Regions from separate parts of the Paenibacillus sp. NPDC057934 genome, predicted to be linked through region 3. Evidence: predicted binding sites of a transcription regulator. Region 3 holds the regulator's gene; each other region holds the start of a gene.
The links. Region 3 encodes Rex, which represses fermentation and respiration genes when NADH is low (regulators of the CRP and FNR family bind a similar motif). Its sites were predicted from a motif close to TTGTGAAATATTTCACAA; they were not measured.
Positions count from the first base shown of each region.

Region 1: a site for Rex is predicted at 3,008-3,025, ahead of adhE (bifunctional acetaldehyde-CoA/alcohol dehydrogenase). Genes of this name have one in related genera too.
Region 2: a site for Rex is predicted at 2,842-2,859, ahead of nirB (nitrite reductase large subunit NirB). Genes of this name have one in related genera too.

Region 1 covers NZ_JBHVPB010000005.1:315,290-320,186, reverse strand. Annotated here, with positions in the region: gene pflB (formate C-acetyltransferase) at 1-53, opposite strand, end outside; gene adhE (bifunctional acetaldehyde-CoA/alcohol dehydrogenase) at 311-2,932, opposite strand; gene ACFVRY_RS13765 (ABC transporter substrate-binding protein) at 3,242-4,699, opposite strand; gene ACFVRY_RS13760 (carbohydrate ABC transporter permease) at 4,831-4,897, opposite strand, start outside.
Region 2 covers NZ_JBHVPB010000005.1:295,848-300,744, forward strand. Annotated here, with positions in the region: gene ACFVRY_RS13685 (hypothetical protein) at 1-290, shown strand, start outside; gene ACFVRY_RS13690 (winged helix-turn-helix transcriptional regulator) at 416-733, shown strand; gene ACFVRY_RS13695 (hypothetical protein) at 1,062-1,787, shown strand; gene ACFVRY_RS13700 (hypothetical protein) at 2,072-2,740, shown strand; gene nirB (nitrite reductase large subunit NirB) at 2,964-4,897, shown strand, end outside.
Region 3 covers NZ_JBHVPB010000002.1:94,912-99,808, forward strand. Annotated here, with positions in the region: gene dinG (ATP-dependent DNA helicase DinG) at 1-1,878, shown strand, start outside; gene ACFVRY_RS04990 (redox-sensing transcriptional repressor Rex) at 1,944-2,597, shown strand; gene ACFVRY_RS04995 (amidohydrolase) at 2,584-3,885, shown strand; gene ACFVRY_RS05000 (cell wall elongation regulator TseB-like domain-containing protein) at 3,935-4,453, shown strand.

The DNA.
Region 1 (4,897 bases), on a different contig from region 3:
AAACCGTGCCAACCCGACTTCACTTCTTGTACATCTTTTTCAATCACCGACATGCTAAATCCCTCCATTTATATTTATAGTATTGTAGAGATCGCGGGCTTGAAGGTTAATCCCGTGTCTCGCGACCCCATCATAATGGTTGTTATAAAATTCACAAAAGTGATTTTATAGGTGGGATCGTTGTTTGTTTATATAAATATTTTAGTTTATTTTCTGAAAAAGGACTGTGACAAATATCACCTTTCCGGTGATATTTGTCACTACCATCCAGTTTCTCAAGGAACGGAATCCTTAGCTTACAACTGTGGTATTAGTTATCGAATTTGCCGTAGAAAGCATTGCGGTATACGTCTGCAAGTTCGCTGACAAGCGGCATTTTTGGATTGGCAGTTGTACATTGATCTTCGAATGCACGGTCAGCCAGATAGTCAACACGCGATTCGAAATCCTTAGGATCAAAGCCAAGTTGTTGGAACGACTCCTCAATACCCAGCTTCTTGTTCATGTCGCGGATAGCATTGATCAAGCTAGTAACCCCTTCTTCAGTGGTACGAGCTGGCAGTCCCAGAATACGAGCGATTTCTGCATAACGCTCATCCGCAACGAAGTGCGAATATTTAGGGAACGAAGCAAACTTCGTTGGTTTCTTGGCATTGTAGCGGATAACGTGCGGCATAAGAATCGCATTGGTACGACCATGAGCCGTATGATATTGACCACCCCATTTGTGCGCCAAGCTATGGTTGATGCCCAGGAATGCGTTAGCGAACGCCATACCAGCAAGTGTGGAAGCATTATGCATTTTCTCACGAGCTAGTGGATCAGCTTCCAGTGCGGACTTCTCCAAGTATTGGAATACGAGTTGGATAGCTTTGATGGCAAGACCATCAGAGTAGTCACTAGCCATAACCGATACATAGGCTTCAATCGCATGTGTCAATACATCCATCCCTGTGTCAGCAACAGCAGTTTTTGGCAAGCTGTATACGAACTCTGGATCTATGATAGCTACATCAGGCGTGAGCTCATAGTCAGCCAAAGGATATTTAGTATGTGTTTCAGTTGTTTTGTCAGTGATAACCGCGAAAGAAGTAACTTCCGAACCAGTACCCGAAGTTGTAGGAATGGCAACGAATTTAGCTTTGTTACCCAGTTTAGGGAACTTGTAAACCCGTTTGCGGATATCCATGAATTTTTGTTTCAGACCGTTAAAGTCAGCGTCTGGGTGTTCATAGAACAACCACATACCTTTGGCTGCGTCCATAGGGGAACCGCCACCAAGTGCAATGATGCAGTCCGGCTGGAATCTGTTCATCATAGCCGTACCTTTTTCTACAGTAGTTGTCGATGGATCTGGTTCTACTTCCGAGAACACTTCGATGGCTACTGGTGTTTGACGTTGACGCAGGTAGTGTTCAACTCTTTCCACATAGCCCAATTTCACCATCATAGGGTCAGTGATAATCGCAATGCGTGTAATATCAGGCATTTTGGCAAGGTATTGAGTTGCACCTTTTTCGAAATAGATCTTGTCGGGTACTTTAAACCATTGCATATTCACGGTACGACGATTCACCCTTTTCACGTTGATCAGATTGATGGCAGTCACGTTTTGCGATACCGAGTTGCGTCCGTAAGATCCACAGCCCAGGGTCAGCGAAGGGATATTAGTGTTGTAAATATCGCCGATGGCACCATGTGTCGATGGCGAGTTTACCAGAATACGTCCGGTTTGCAGACGATTCGAGAATTTCATGATGACTTCTTCATTGTTCGAGTGGATAGCCGAGCTGTGGCCCATGCCCCCGAACTCAACGATCTCGGCAGCACGTTCGATACCTTGATCGGCATTTTTAACTTTATAACAAGCCAATACCGGGCTCAGCTTTTCTGCAGACAACGGGAATTTTGTTCCTACACCTTCAAGTTCAGCTACCAGGATTTTGGTGCCTGCTGGAACTTGAATACCACACATTTCCGCGATCTTCGTTGCAGATTGACCAACTATTGCCGGATTCACTGCACATTTTTCAACGTTCATTGCACCGGAAGTCAGCTTGCCAGCTTCTTCTTTGTTAACAAAGTAACAACCGTTCGCAATCATTTTCTTCTTCACTTGATCGAAGATAGCTTCTTCAATAATTACGGCTTGCTCGGATGCGCAGATCATACCATTATCGAATGTCTTGGAAAGAATGATGTCAGTGACCGCTTGGTCGATATCGGCACTCTTTTCGATAAAGGCAGGCACGTTACCAGGACCTACACCCAAAGCCGGTTTACCACAGCTATAAGCTGCTTTAACCATCGCCGATCCGCCTGTTGCCAGAATCAGTGCAACATCAGGATTGTTCATGAGTGCGTTGGTTTTGTCCATTGTCGGCAATTCGATCCATTGGATACAGTTCTCAGGTGCGCCTGCTTTAACTGCTGCGTCATGTAGAATTTTGGCGGATGCTGCACTACACTCTTGCGCAGATGGATGAAAACCGAATATAATAGGGTTACGTGTCTTTGCGGCGATCAGAGCTTTAAACATCGTGGTGGATGTTGGATTGGTTACCGGCGTGATACCCATAACGATCCCGACCGGTTCGGCGATCTTTTGGAAACTTTCGTAGGAGTTGTCTTCGATGACCCCTACGGTCTTATCATATTTAATTCCGTGCCAGATATATTCTGTTGCGAAAATGTTCTTCGTGATTTTGTCTTCATAGACCCCGCGACCTGTTTCTTCTACGGCCAGTTTCGCCAGATACATGTGCTTGTCGAGTCCTGCCAACGCCATTGCATGAACGATTGTGTTGACTTGCTCTTGATCCAATTGCATGTACGCTTCTTGAGCCTTCTTGGCTTTATCTACCAAAGTCTGAATATATTCCTCAGCTGTTGGTTGCTTCACTTGGGCGGGCACTTCATTTTTCACTGCCATGTCCCTCGTCCTCCTGTCAATTTTTGAGTTGTTTTTCTCTACATGTTCATATTATCACATACTTTCCGTCTTGTATAGTGAAATCTTTCACAAAGTATAAAGTTTTTTTGACGTGTTTCAAAGCGCTTCCATTCAACATTCCATGAATCATAGAAGATTCACAAATCACTCTCTCCCTCGATACACTCCGACTCACTTTTTTCAATTCTATACATACACAATAAAAAAAGGATGCCCCCGCCATCTTCATGGCTTGTAGGGACATCCTCTTGATCGTTTCATTACTTAAAGATTGATCATGGCGCCTAATTATTCAACTTTAATGCCGTCGAAGAATTTCTCTTGGACCGTTTTAGCAGCAGCATCAAGCTGAGCTTTGGAATCTGTTCCTTTTTTGGAGAACAGTTCTTGAATGACGTTGGATACCGTTGCATAGTAGTCCTGAGTATTGTATTGAGCTTCCGGCTTACCGTCCACCAGGTTCATGATTTCAGGATTGTATTGGTACACGTTATTGTACTTATCATAGACAGCTTTGGTCTTCTTACCGAACTCAGAATCAGCAGAGTAGTAGTCAAGAAGCGGCGGGATGAAGTACTTACCGTCTTGTGTACGTTGTTGGAGGACCAAATCAAGCGCCTCCAGACCCTTGTCGGAGAAGTAGTCAAATGTGATGTAACGGAAAGCCATTTCTTGCTCGTCTTTCGTTGCATTCGGGTTGATTACGAGATAGTCGCCACCCAGTACGCCAGTGTGTTTGCCACCTTTTTCAGCAGCAGGCATTGGATATGTCAATACGTCTTCAGGCTTCAGACCACCTTGGTTCAGAGCTTGCTCGATAACGCCGTCAGAACCGGCCATAACCATTGCAGTGCGGCTTTGTTGGAACGCGCCTACAGCATCACCCCAGCCAAGTGCCCAGTCTTGAGGAATAGCATTAGCTTCCCATCTAAGCTGCTTGTAGAAGTCCAAAGCTTTGACACCAGCGTCGGAGTTGAATGTAGCTACAACCTTTCCACCTTCAACTTTTTGGATATCACCACCGGCTTCGAATAAGAAGTTGGTCCAGTTCCAGCCTGCTTCATTACCTTTACCCATTGGGGCAATACCGGAGATACCTTTTTTAGTATCTGCTACGCCCTTGGCAGTGTTCAGCATATCGTCCCAAGTCCAGTCAAGTGGAGGAACCGCAACGCCTTTTTCATCAAGCATCTTTTTATTGATCATTGTAGTGGTGACATAACCTTTTTGTGTTACGCCATATACTTTTCCATCAATGATGAACTGATTCTGCAGGACGGAGTTGATTTCGTCTTTGTGCTCATATTTGTTCCAGAGATCAGTAATATCGGCTACCCAGCCCTTTTCAACCAGAAATTTAGCTTCTGTAGCAAAGGTATTATAGAACGTTGGTGCTTCATTCGCAGCCATCTTAATTCCGATTTCATTGACCTTGTATTGCCAGTCGTCTTTGATGATTTCTACATTCGGATATTCCTCTTGGAAACGCTTAATTTTGTCATCTTCCTTAGCTCTTATCTCCGTAAGGTCAGGTGTTGGATAGTGAATCTTGATCGTAATTTTTCTTTGGGTGATGTCATCCTTAGCTGCATCGGTGCCACTCGAATTGTCTGTTGCGGCATTCGTTGGGGCTGTAGTTGCTTCCCCGCCCTTGTCACTGGCTGTATTAGCGTTGTTGCCGCCACAAGCGGAAAGCAACGAACCGGCCATCAGGAGGCTTAGTAGCATAGTGGAATACTTGCGCATTGAAACTCCCCTTTTCAATTTCATAATTATCTTACACATTGATCATAAAAGAGAAATCGTTTACAAACGAGGTGCATTTATATTCCTTTTATGTGTAAGTTTACGATTGATAGTAGAATCAGATATTAAAATTAACCTTTGACAGCCGATAAAGCCACACCGCGCATAATGAACTTCTGGAAGATCAAGAATACGACA
Region 2 (4,897 bases), on a different contig from region 3:
TTATTGAGAGCTATAAGCGTGATGAAGAAATGATGATTCTTGTCTTTGCCCAGTGGTGTGTGAACAATAAGCTGGACCCGCATGCTTTGTATTTGCAGGCTTACCCGCAACAGGAGAACAATGCAGCTCTGCATCATGCGCTCTCCTTGACGGTATCCGAGGAGGAAGCCGGATTTATCTCTAATGATACGGTGCTAGGCGTGTTGTCGCTGTACAGTAATGATGATTTGGCCTTTGTAGTCACCGAGGCAATAGCGGAACGCGCGTCTTTAGAGGGGAATAACGAGTAGCCAATACCGGTCATTGTTATGTCAGTATTAACTTTTTTTTGGCAAACGATGTTCATCGGGGTTGAAGTGTGGTAAAATTTTATATACTAACTAATAGTAAGTTTTATTAGTGAGAGGTGAAAACAATGGAACAACATCAACTGACAATGTGTCCGAGATTTGAGACAGCTTTTTCTTTCCTCGGCAAGCGGTGGAATGGCCTTATTATTCAGACTTTGATGAGCGGGCCGAAACGCTTTAAAGATATTTCGGGTCTGATCCCTTCGATGAGTGACAAGATGCTGTCGGAGCGGATGAAGGATCTGGAATGCGAAGGCATTCTGGTACGTCATGTTTACCCGGAAACTCCGGTACGTATTGAGTATGAATTGACAGACAAAGGCCGTGCGCTTGAGCCTGTCATGAAACAAATTTCTGTATGGGCCGAGAGCTGGGTCGAGTAGCTTGTATCCGGTCAATGCCTTGTAGATAGCCTCTTTCTCCTGTATTGGAGAGGGGCTTTTTTCAACCTCTGATATCTCAGCTATGATGTTCAGGTATTTTTGACTATTAAATTGCTTATTTACTTTAAATTGGATAGTAAATGGTTGCACAAAGTCGAGATTTGTGTAATATAATAGAAAAAAACATTGCCCAGCCTTTGTGGGGATGATTTCCAATCGCTTGTTTTGTCCTGTTGTCCGGCCTAAGTATTCTCTAGCCAGCCCGGGTACCTGGTTGCTGCTTGAGATGCATGTTTTAGATTCAGCACAACTAACAGGAGGCGAGAAGATGAAGACTACCCTGTTTTCCCGGGAAATAATGTATGGAAAAAAGGATGTTGCCGAGCTGGAGGCTGCTTCGATTAAGGTGCAGCTTATTTATGATAAGACACTGTATATGCTTCACAGCCATCTTCCTAAGTCCTTGTGGGATGCGTGGATCGGTGTGCCTTACAATATTATATCTTCCCTTTATAAGGGTGATAATGATGGTGGAACTGTGTTTCAAAAGTGGATTCAAGGTCCGTCAGGCTTTAAATGTATCGGTTGTGAACGTCATTGTCTGGAATCTACGTCACCTCCTGCTGAGCTTCGGCCACCGGGTGTACAGCGGAAGTACAAATTCCACAATGGCATCAGACAAAGCATGGTACTTCAGGCTGTAATCTGGTCCCTGTATGAGAATACGATATTGTTCGAACCTTTTTTGGGCGGGGAACCCTTTTTGACTGAAGAGGATTTGGATACGATCTCCTCTTATTTCGTGCCAACTTATTTGAACCAATTCCCTTTGCTAGAGCTTTCCAAGCCTTGTAAAGAGTATAAGGATCAGCATATTCGCGTGTACCAGGAATGGATATCGGCACCGGATGTGGTCCTGCAATGGGATGGCGGGTTGACGGAAGGTCGATGGATGACTGGTGTTTATATGGATCATGCCCGGTTTGCCGGACTTGGTCCTTACGTGAAGGATGCCAAGGGCAAGCGTACGTATATGCAGGCCTTTGTTCAATAAAAAGAATCAAGTTTACCTGCTGTCTCATAGGCTGAAGGACGAGCCTGGTATCTCTAGGTGATATTCCTAAGTGTGAATAGAAGCAGTGTTTGTAAAGAGTTCCTTAGGGGACTCTTTTTTATCCTATCAGTAGGAATAATCTCCTGATTTTGCATTGAGAACGTGACTGGCTTCGGTTATTCTAAAGGGAGAGGTAATACGAAGTGACTACAGCCTAAGATACTGCTAACGGTTGTTGTCGGGAAGATAAGGCGGTGCCGGGGTTGGGGCGTTTGTTGCTAGGATTGATTATTATTGTGACCTTGGGTGGATGTTCCTCTGCTCTTGGTACCAAAGCAGAAGTGGTTACAGGGCCTGAGGGGCCGACATTTTCCTTAATGGTTGGTGGCAAAGAGCTGGCTGACAGTACGGAAAGGCTGTTAAGCGGGACTTATAGAAAAGGAATCACGATTCTTGAACTGTTGCAGGGCAGCGGTGTTGCTGTATTTGCGGAAGACAGACAGAAGCTTCTGTCTGTAAGCAATGTGTCCCTGGGGCCAGCAATGGAATGGGAAGTACAGATGGACGGCAAGGTAATCAGTAATACGCATTGGAAGAGCAGTCCTGTTAATTCAAGTGCACGTATTGTGATTATGGCAAAGTCGGATGCCGGAGGCAAAGACCCGGATTCAGTCATCCTATACGTGAACGGTGGAAGTGAGCAGGAGACCCTGACACATATGTACGTAATGAGCTTTACGAGCGATCTCTCTGTGAGAAACCTGCTGAAGAGCTGTGGAATGGTTCAACTGTCGGAAGACAACCAGAGAATCAGAACGGTGAAGGGATATACGCCTCTGACCAGTGAAATATGGAATTTGCGAGTGAATGGTAAAAAACTGCTGGACAACGGAATGGATATGAAGCTTCGGCCGATGGATGAGTTGGAGATTTCCTTAGGAATGCGATATTAACAATACATAGCGGCCAGATCACCTATTAGAAAATGGGGGGTCTGGCTATTTTATTTGCGTTCAATTGGGATTTTTATATGGATGATTAATTGCCAATTATATTGTGAAAGTATTCACAATTTCTGTGACTGCAATCACAATCTCGGTTTAAATTTGAAATGTATACTTTCACTAGAAGGAAGTAACATGAGAGCACGCAGAAGCATTGAGGAGGTACCTAACTATGACCGCAAACAGAGAAAAGTTGGTTTTAATCGGCAACGGGATGGCCGGAATTGGCACTGTGGAGCAGATTTTAAAGCTTGGTGGTGCGTATGAGATTACCGTGATCGGTAGTGAACCTCACCCTAATTACAACCGTATCATGCTTTCTTATGTTCTGGAGGGCAGCAAGACTACTGAGGATATTATCCTAAACAATTGGAACTGGTATGAGGACAATCAGATAACGTTGCATACGGGAACAACGGTTACTCGCATGGATACGGCCTCACAGCAAATCTTCACGGATAGCGGATTGATAATTTCATACGACAAAGCGATCATCGCAACTGGATCGAATTCGTTCATTCTGCCAGTACCGGGCAGCGACAAGGAAGGTGTAGTGGGCTTCCGTGATATTGCGGATTGTGAGGCTATGTTGGCAGCAGCCCAGCAGTACAGCAAAGCAGCTATAATTGGCGGGGGACTGCTCGGACTGGAAGCGGCCAAAGGGCTGGTCAACCTTGGCATGGATGTCACTGTTGTTCATCTGATGGAAGATTTGATGGAGCGCCAGCTTGACCGAAGCGCCTCTTCAATGCTGCAAGCAGAACTGGAGCGCCAAGGCGTGAAATTTGAGATGGGCATGCAGACGGTAGAACTGACCGGCGGGCAGAGGGTAAGTGGGCTGCGGTTCAGCGATGGCAGCGAACTGGGTGCTGATTTTGTCGTCATGGCTGTCGGGATTAAGCCGAACGTGCAATTGGCGAAGGATAGTGGCCTTGAAGTTAACCGCGGAATTGTTGTGAATGACTACCTTCAAACCTCTGCAGAGGGCGTATATTCTGTAGGCGAGTGTACGGAGCACCGGGGCGTATGTTATGGTCTCGTCGCGCCGTTGTTTGAGCAGGGGATGGTACTTGCTAAGCATTTGTGCGGTGTGGACACGAAGCCATATGAAGGTTCTGTCGTGTCGACGAAGCTGAAGATTTCCGGTGTGGATGTATTTTCTGCAGGCGAATTCATTGATACCCCCGAACATACAGTGATCTCTTCCAAAAATGAATGGAAACGGACATACAAGAAGATTTTGCTGAAAAATAATATCATCGTCGGTGCAGTCCTGTTCGGAGATGTGATGGAGTCAGCTAATCTTCAGAAGCTTGTGAAGCAGGGTGCGGAGATGACGGATGAGATCTATGCAGAGGTTATGGGAACCGGCTGCTGCGGAAACGGTGAGGCCAAAAAGGGCTTATCTGTGGAGTCCATGACCGATGAAGAAATTGTTTGCGGCTGCAACGGTGTGACGAAGAAAGCCATTGTAGATGCTGTAACCGAGAATGGCTTCACGACGGTGGACGAGATTAAGGCCTGCACAGGTGCAACCCGTTCCTGCGGCGGCTGCAAGCCAGTAGTTGAGCAGATTCTGCAATTTGTACTTGGTGACAGTTTCCAGCAAAGTGCCAAACATGGCATTTGCACCTGTACATCCCTGAGCCGGGATGAGATCGTGGCAGAGATTCACGCTAAAAGTCTAAAGACCAGCAAAGAGGTCATGCATGTGCTGGGCTGGGCCCAGGAGGAGGGTTGCTCCAAGTGCCGTCCCGCTATTAACTATTATTTGGGTATGACATATCCCGACACCTATGAGGATGAGAAGGAATCACGCTTTGTCAATGAGAGAATGGGAGCCAACATCCAGAAGGACGGCACCTACACTGTAATTCCGCGTATGTACGGCGGGGTGACTACACCAGAGGATTTGAAAAAAATCGCCGACGTTTCCCTCAAGTACGATGTTAAAGTGGTCAAAGTCACCGGTGGACAACGTCTCGATCTGATCGGTGTGAAGAAGGAGGATCTGCCCAAGGTGTGGGAAGAGCTGGATATGCCTTCCGGCTATGGGTATGCCAAATCGTTGCGTACCGTCAAGACCTGTGTAGGATCGCAGTTCTG
Region 3 (4,897 bases):
GAGCGCGATATTCCGCTGCTGACCGAAGTTGTTCCATTTCCGTTCAAGGCTGCTATCTTCAAGGGAAGAGGGCACTATTTGTGTCTGCGCAAGTTTGAACATAAAATAAATAAAAGGGACTTTACCAGCCCGCGGGAAGATGCTATCATTGCCGCCCAGATGATCGTTTGGCTGACTCAGAGTGAGTCCGGGGATGACGAGGAGTTGAACCTCGGTGGACGCGGCGGGGATTTCTGGGAGACGGTGGCAAGCGACACCGATTCCTGCCTGGGCCGGTCCTGCCCTTGGTTCCGTAAGTGCTATTACCACCGGGCCAAACATGAGGCCGGTATAGCGGACGTGGTAATTACGAACCATTCCAAGCTGTTTGCAGATGTGAAGGCCGGGCATCAATTGTTGCCAGCCTATGAGCATCTGGTTATTGATGAGGCCCATCATCTGGAGGATGTAGCCGGGAAGCATCTCGGCATGCACATGAAGCATTTTACGGTGTCACATACGCTCGGCAGACTCTACAAGGACAGCCGTAACGGACAGCTTCCGGCCTTGCGTCAGATTCTGCAAACTTCTGGTAGCGAGCAGGCTTCCGAATGGAGTGTCATCATTGACAGGCTTTATCCGGACTTGCTTACGGTAAAAGAGACATGGGATGTATTAAGCGAGAAGCTGTACACTCTCCTGCCAGAGCGAAGCGATGCGGCCGCAGGGGAAGCGGGACAGCTCGTACTTCGTCTCCAGCCGGGAAGCAAGCCGAAGGACTGGGAAGAGCTTGCGGCATTGGAGAATACAATGCACCTGAGCCTCAGCGAAGTTATCCGCAAGGGTGAGAAGATGCTGAGCGAGATGCGTGAACAGGACGGTCAGTCCAGTTCGGACAGTCTGGTGACCGATCTTGGTGGTCTCTTTAAGGATCTGGGCGCCATTCGCGAACAGGTGCGTTTCTTTATGAATCTGAACGACGTGAATGTTGTCTATTGGCTGGAAGCCAGCACTAATTACCGCAGCAAGTCCCTGCAGCTCTATGCGGTGCCTGTCGATGTCAGCACCCAGCTCAAGGAGCTGTTCTTCGACAAGAAGAATAGCATCGTGCTGACATCGGCCACATTGTCGGTCGATAAATCATTCCAATTCATGATTGACAATCTGGGGCTCGGCGAAGCTGCGGAGCAGGGGCGTCTGATGACCTCGCTGCTGCCTTCTCCGTTCAAGTACCGTGAACAGGCCCTGCTGGTCATTCCACGCGACTTCCCGAGCGTCAAGGGTAGCATTGGCGATGCCCGTTTTGTGGATACGCTGGTGCAGTCTCTGGCGGAGGCTGCGGTAATCACACGCGGACGGATGCTCGTACTGTTCACTTCTTACCGTATGCTACGGCAGGTCTATGATCCTCTGAAGGAAGCTCTGGCTTCACAGGATATCAGTGTACTGGGCCAGGGAGTAGAAGGTGGAAGCCGCAGCAAGCTGATCCGCCGTTTTCAGGATAGCAACGCTTCAGTACTGCTTGGCACAAGCAGCTTCTGGGAAGGCGTAGACATTCCCGGCGATGCCCTAACCTGTCTGGCCATTGTCAGACTGCCGTTTCAGCCGCCGAACCATCCGCTCGCGGAGGCTAAGGCTGAGCTGCTACAGGCGCAGAAGAAGAACCCGTTCATGAAGCTCTCCGTGCCGCAGGCGGTTATCCGCTTCAAGCAGGGCTTTGGTCGTCTCGTTCGGACGGCACAAGACCGGGGGATCGTTATTGTTTATGATACCAGGGTGATTGAATCCTATTACGGTAAATATTTTCTGTATTCGCTGCCCGGTCCCAAGATGGAGCATATGAAGACCGAGCAGATGGTTCCCCGAATTGCAGAATGGTTGGAGGAGGGGGGCAATTAGAGCCCCTTTCATTCCGTTTGGTAGGCGTTATTTTCAACAATCAGATTAATTTAGGAGGAGAAAACATGAAATCGGATAAAATCTCGGAGGCGGTGGTACGCAGACTTCCTGTATACCTGCGATTCCTCAACGATCTTCAAAAACGTGAAATCTCGACAGTTTCTTCTCAAGAACTTGGTCAGAAGCTGGATCTTAACCCCGCCCAGATCCGTAAGGATCTGGCTTATTTTGGCGATTTTGGCCGTAAAGGCATCGGTTATGATGTATCTTATCTCATTGAGAAGATCCGTCATATCCTGAAACTGGATCAGCAAATTAACGTGGCACTGGTAGGCGCAGGTAATCTTGGACACGCCTTGTCCAACTACAATGCTTACTTGAAGGACACGATGAAAATAAGCGCTATTTTTGATTCCTATGAACCCAAGGTAGGTCAGAAAATCAACTCGCTCACTGTACAACCAATGAAGGATCTGGGCAGCACCATTCGTGAGCAGGGCATCCGCATCGGCATTATCACCGTACCGGATACCGAAGCGCAGAATGTGGCCGATATCCTGGTGGAATCTGGCATTGAAGCGATTTTGAACTTTGCACCTGTGATTCTGAAAACGCCGTCCCATATCCGTGTCCATGCAGCCGACTTTACAACGGATTTGCAAAGCCTGGCTTATTATTTGCAGGATGGAAAGGAAGAGCTTGGGCATGAGCAACAGTAAGATTCTTATTCGTAACGGGAAGTTTCTTGTGCCTGGGACTCCTCTGTCTGTGTTGAACGGCTGTATGATCATAGAGAATGATCTCATCACATACATAGGCGAAGAAGAGCCATTCCTTGAAGAAGAGCTGCAAGTGATCGATGGCAGCCGCCAACTGTTCATGCCTGGTCTGGTGAATACCCATGGTCACGCGGCGATGTCGCTGTTGCGCGGTTATGGTGATGATCGGACTCTTCAGGTCTGGTTGCAGGAGAAAATGTGGCCGATGGAGGGCAAGTTTACCCCGGAAGATATTTATTGGGGAAGCTCGCTGTCCATATTGGAAATGATGAAGGGTGGCACGACGACCTTTCTGGACATGTATGACAAAATGGACCGGGTAGCTGAGATTACGGAGCAGTCCGGTATGCGTGGGGTGCTGACACGCGGGGTTATCGGTCTATGTCCGCCGGAGGTACAAGATACGAAGCTAGCTGATGCTGTACGGTTCGCTCGCGACTGGCATGGTAAGGCAGACGGCAGAATTACAACGATGCTGTCCCCGCATTCCCCATATACTTGCCCGCCGGAATTTTTTGTAAAGTTCGTGCAGGCGGCCCATGATCTGAATCTGCCGCTACATACGCATATGTCGGAGACGAAGCGAGAAGTGGAGCAGAACGTTGCGGAATATGGACTACGCCCAGTCGAGCACTTGGAAAAGGTAGGCATGTTTACACGACCGTCTCTAGTTGCCCATGGTGTGCATCTGAATGACGAGGAGATCGGGGTCCTGGCCCGACACCATGTCGGTGTCTCCCATAACCCTGGAAGTAACCTGAAGCTGGCCAGCGGGATTGCCCGGGTTATCGACCTGCTAAATGCAGGCGTCACCGTATCGCTGGGTACGGACAGTGCAGCCAGCAACAATAATCTGGACTTGTTCGAAGAGATGCGTCTGGCGGCGCTTATTCATAAGGGATTCAGCGGAGACCCAACAGCTATTCCGGCTGCAGAAGCCATGCAGATGGCTACGGAGTACGGTGCAAAATCGCTCTTCCTGGATGGGGTGGGCCGACTTGCTCCCGGCATGAAGGCTGACTTTCTTGCCATTGATATTGATCAGCCCCACCTCTTGCCACATACGGATCTGCTCTCGCATGCGGTATACTCAGCCAGTGCCAAAGACGTGCTCCATGTTTGGGTGAACGGAAAGCAAATTGTGAAGAACGGGGAATGCCTGACCTTGGATGAAGAGGCCATTCGTCGCAAAGCACAGGAAGCTTTTGAAGGCCTGCTGAAGCGGTAGGCAGGAATAGGCACCACCGCCGCGGAACATGTAGAAAGGAAGCTGTAACTTGAAAAAGAGGAAAAAATGGATCCTGCTAGGAGTGGCGCTGTTTCTGCTCTTGCTGCTCGGCCTAATTCAGTTCTATGCCTTTATCATGAAAGACCAATGGAAAGAACGGGATGCAGCGAAGGTGGTTGCCCAGAGCCGTGCGGGCTTGACTCTGATGGAGAAGGCCCAGAAATCGGTCTGGGATGAAAACTCGGTGTATTGGGTGCTGACAGGTAAAAATGAGGCGGGTACCGAGCTAATGGTGTGGGTTCGCTTTACAACGGACGGAAAGGTCGCTGAGGGCGACAACGTGGTATTCAGCGAAGAAGTGAGTAAGGGCACATCGGAGGCAAAAATCAGGTCCATCATCAGCGCACAGCTTCCGGATATTAAAATTCAAAGGCTGATCCCGGGTGTATACAATGGGGAATATACTTGGCAGCTTTTTTATCAACAGGCAGACCGATATTATTATCAGTTCTACCGTTTTTCTGACGGGAGTCCTATCGGAGGCCGTTTCAGTTTGCCGAAGCGCTGAGTTTGAACCTGCTTGGACACTCCTTGACGGGAAAAGTAAGGGGAAGTTAGAGGATTTAAGAAAAAACAAACAAGCGAACCGGATGGCGGTTCGCTTGTTTGCGTACAAATTGGAAATTGAATATGCTGTCTGATAATTTTCATTAACGAGAGTGCTTAACGACGATTTTTTACGGGGACTCATGGTCTAATTAGGAGGCCTGAAGTTGGATTAAAGGCATTTTTGTACCTTAAATTCTCGACTGCCAACGGTTAACGGCAATTAAGTGCAAAATTGTACCTTAAATCTTCTAAAATAATCGCAGAACCGTGTTTTTTTCGAAATAAGATACAAAAATGCCGTTAGTTAGGGAGACTGGCTATTTTTCTCGCTGTTAAAAGGATTGATGTAGGGGAATATCGGTTGAAATCAGGTGGCAGCCAATGAGCAAAAACAATGTATTAC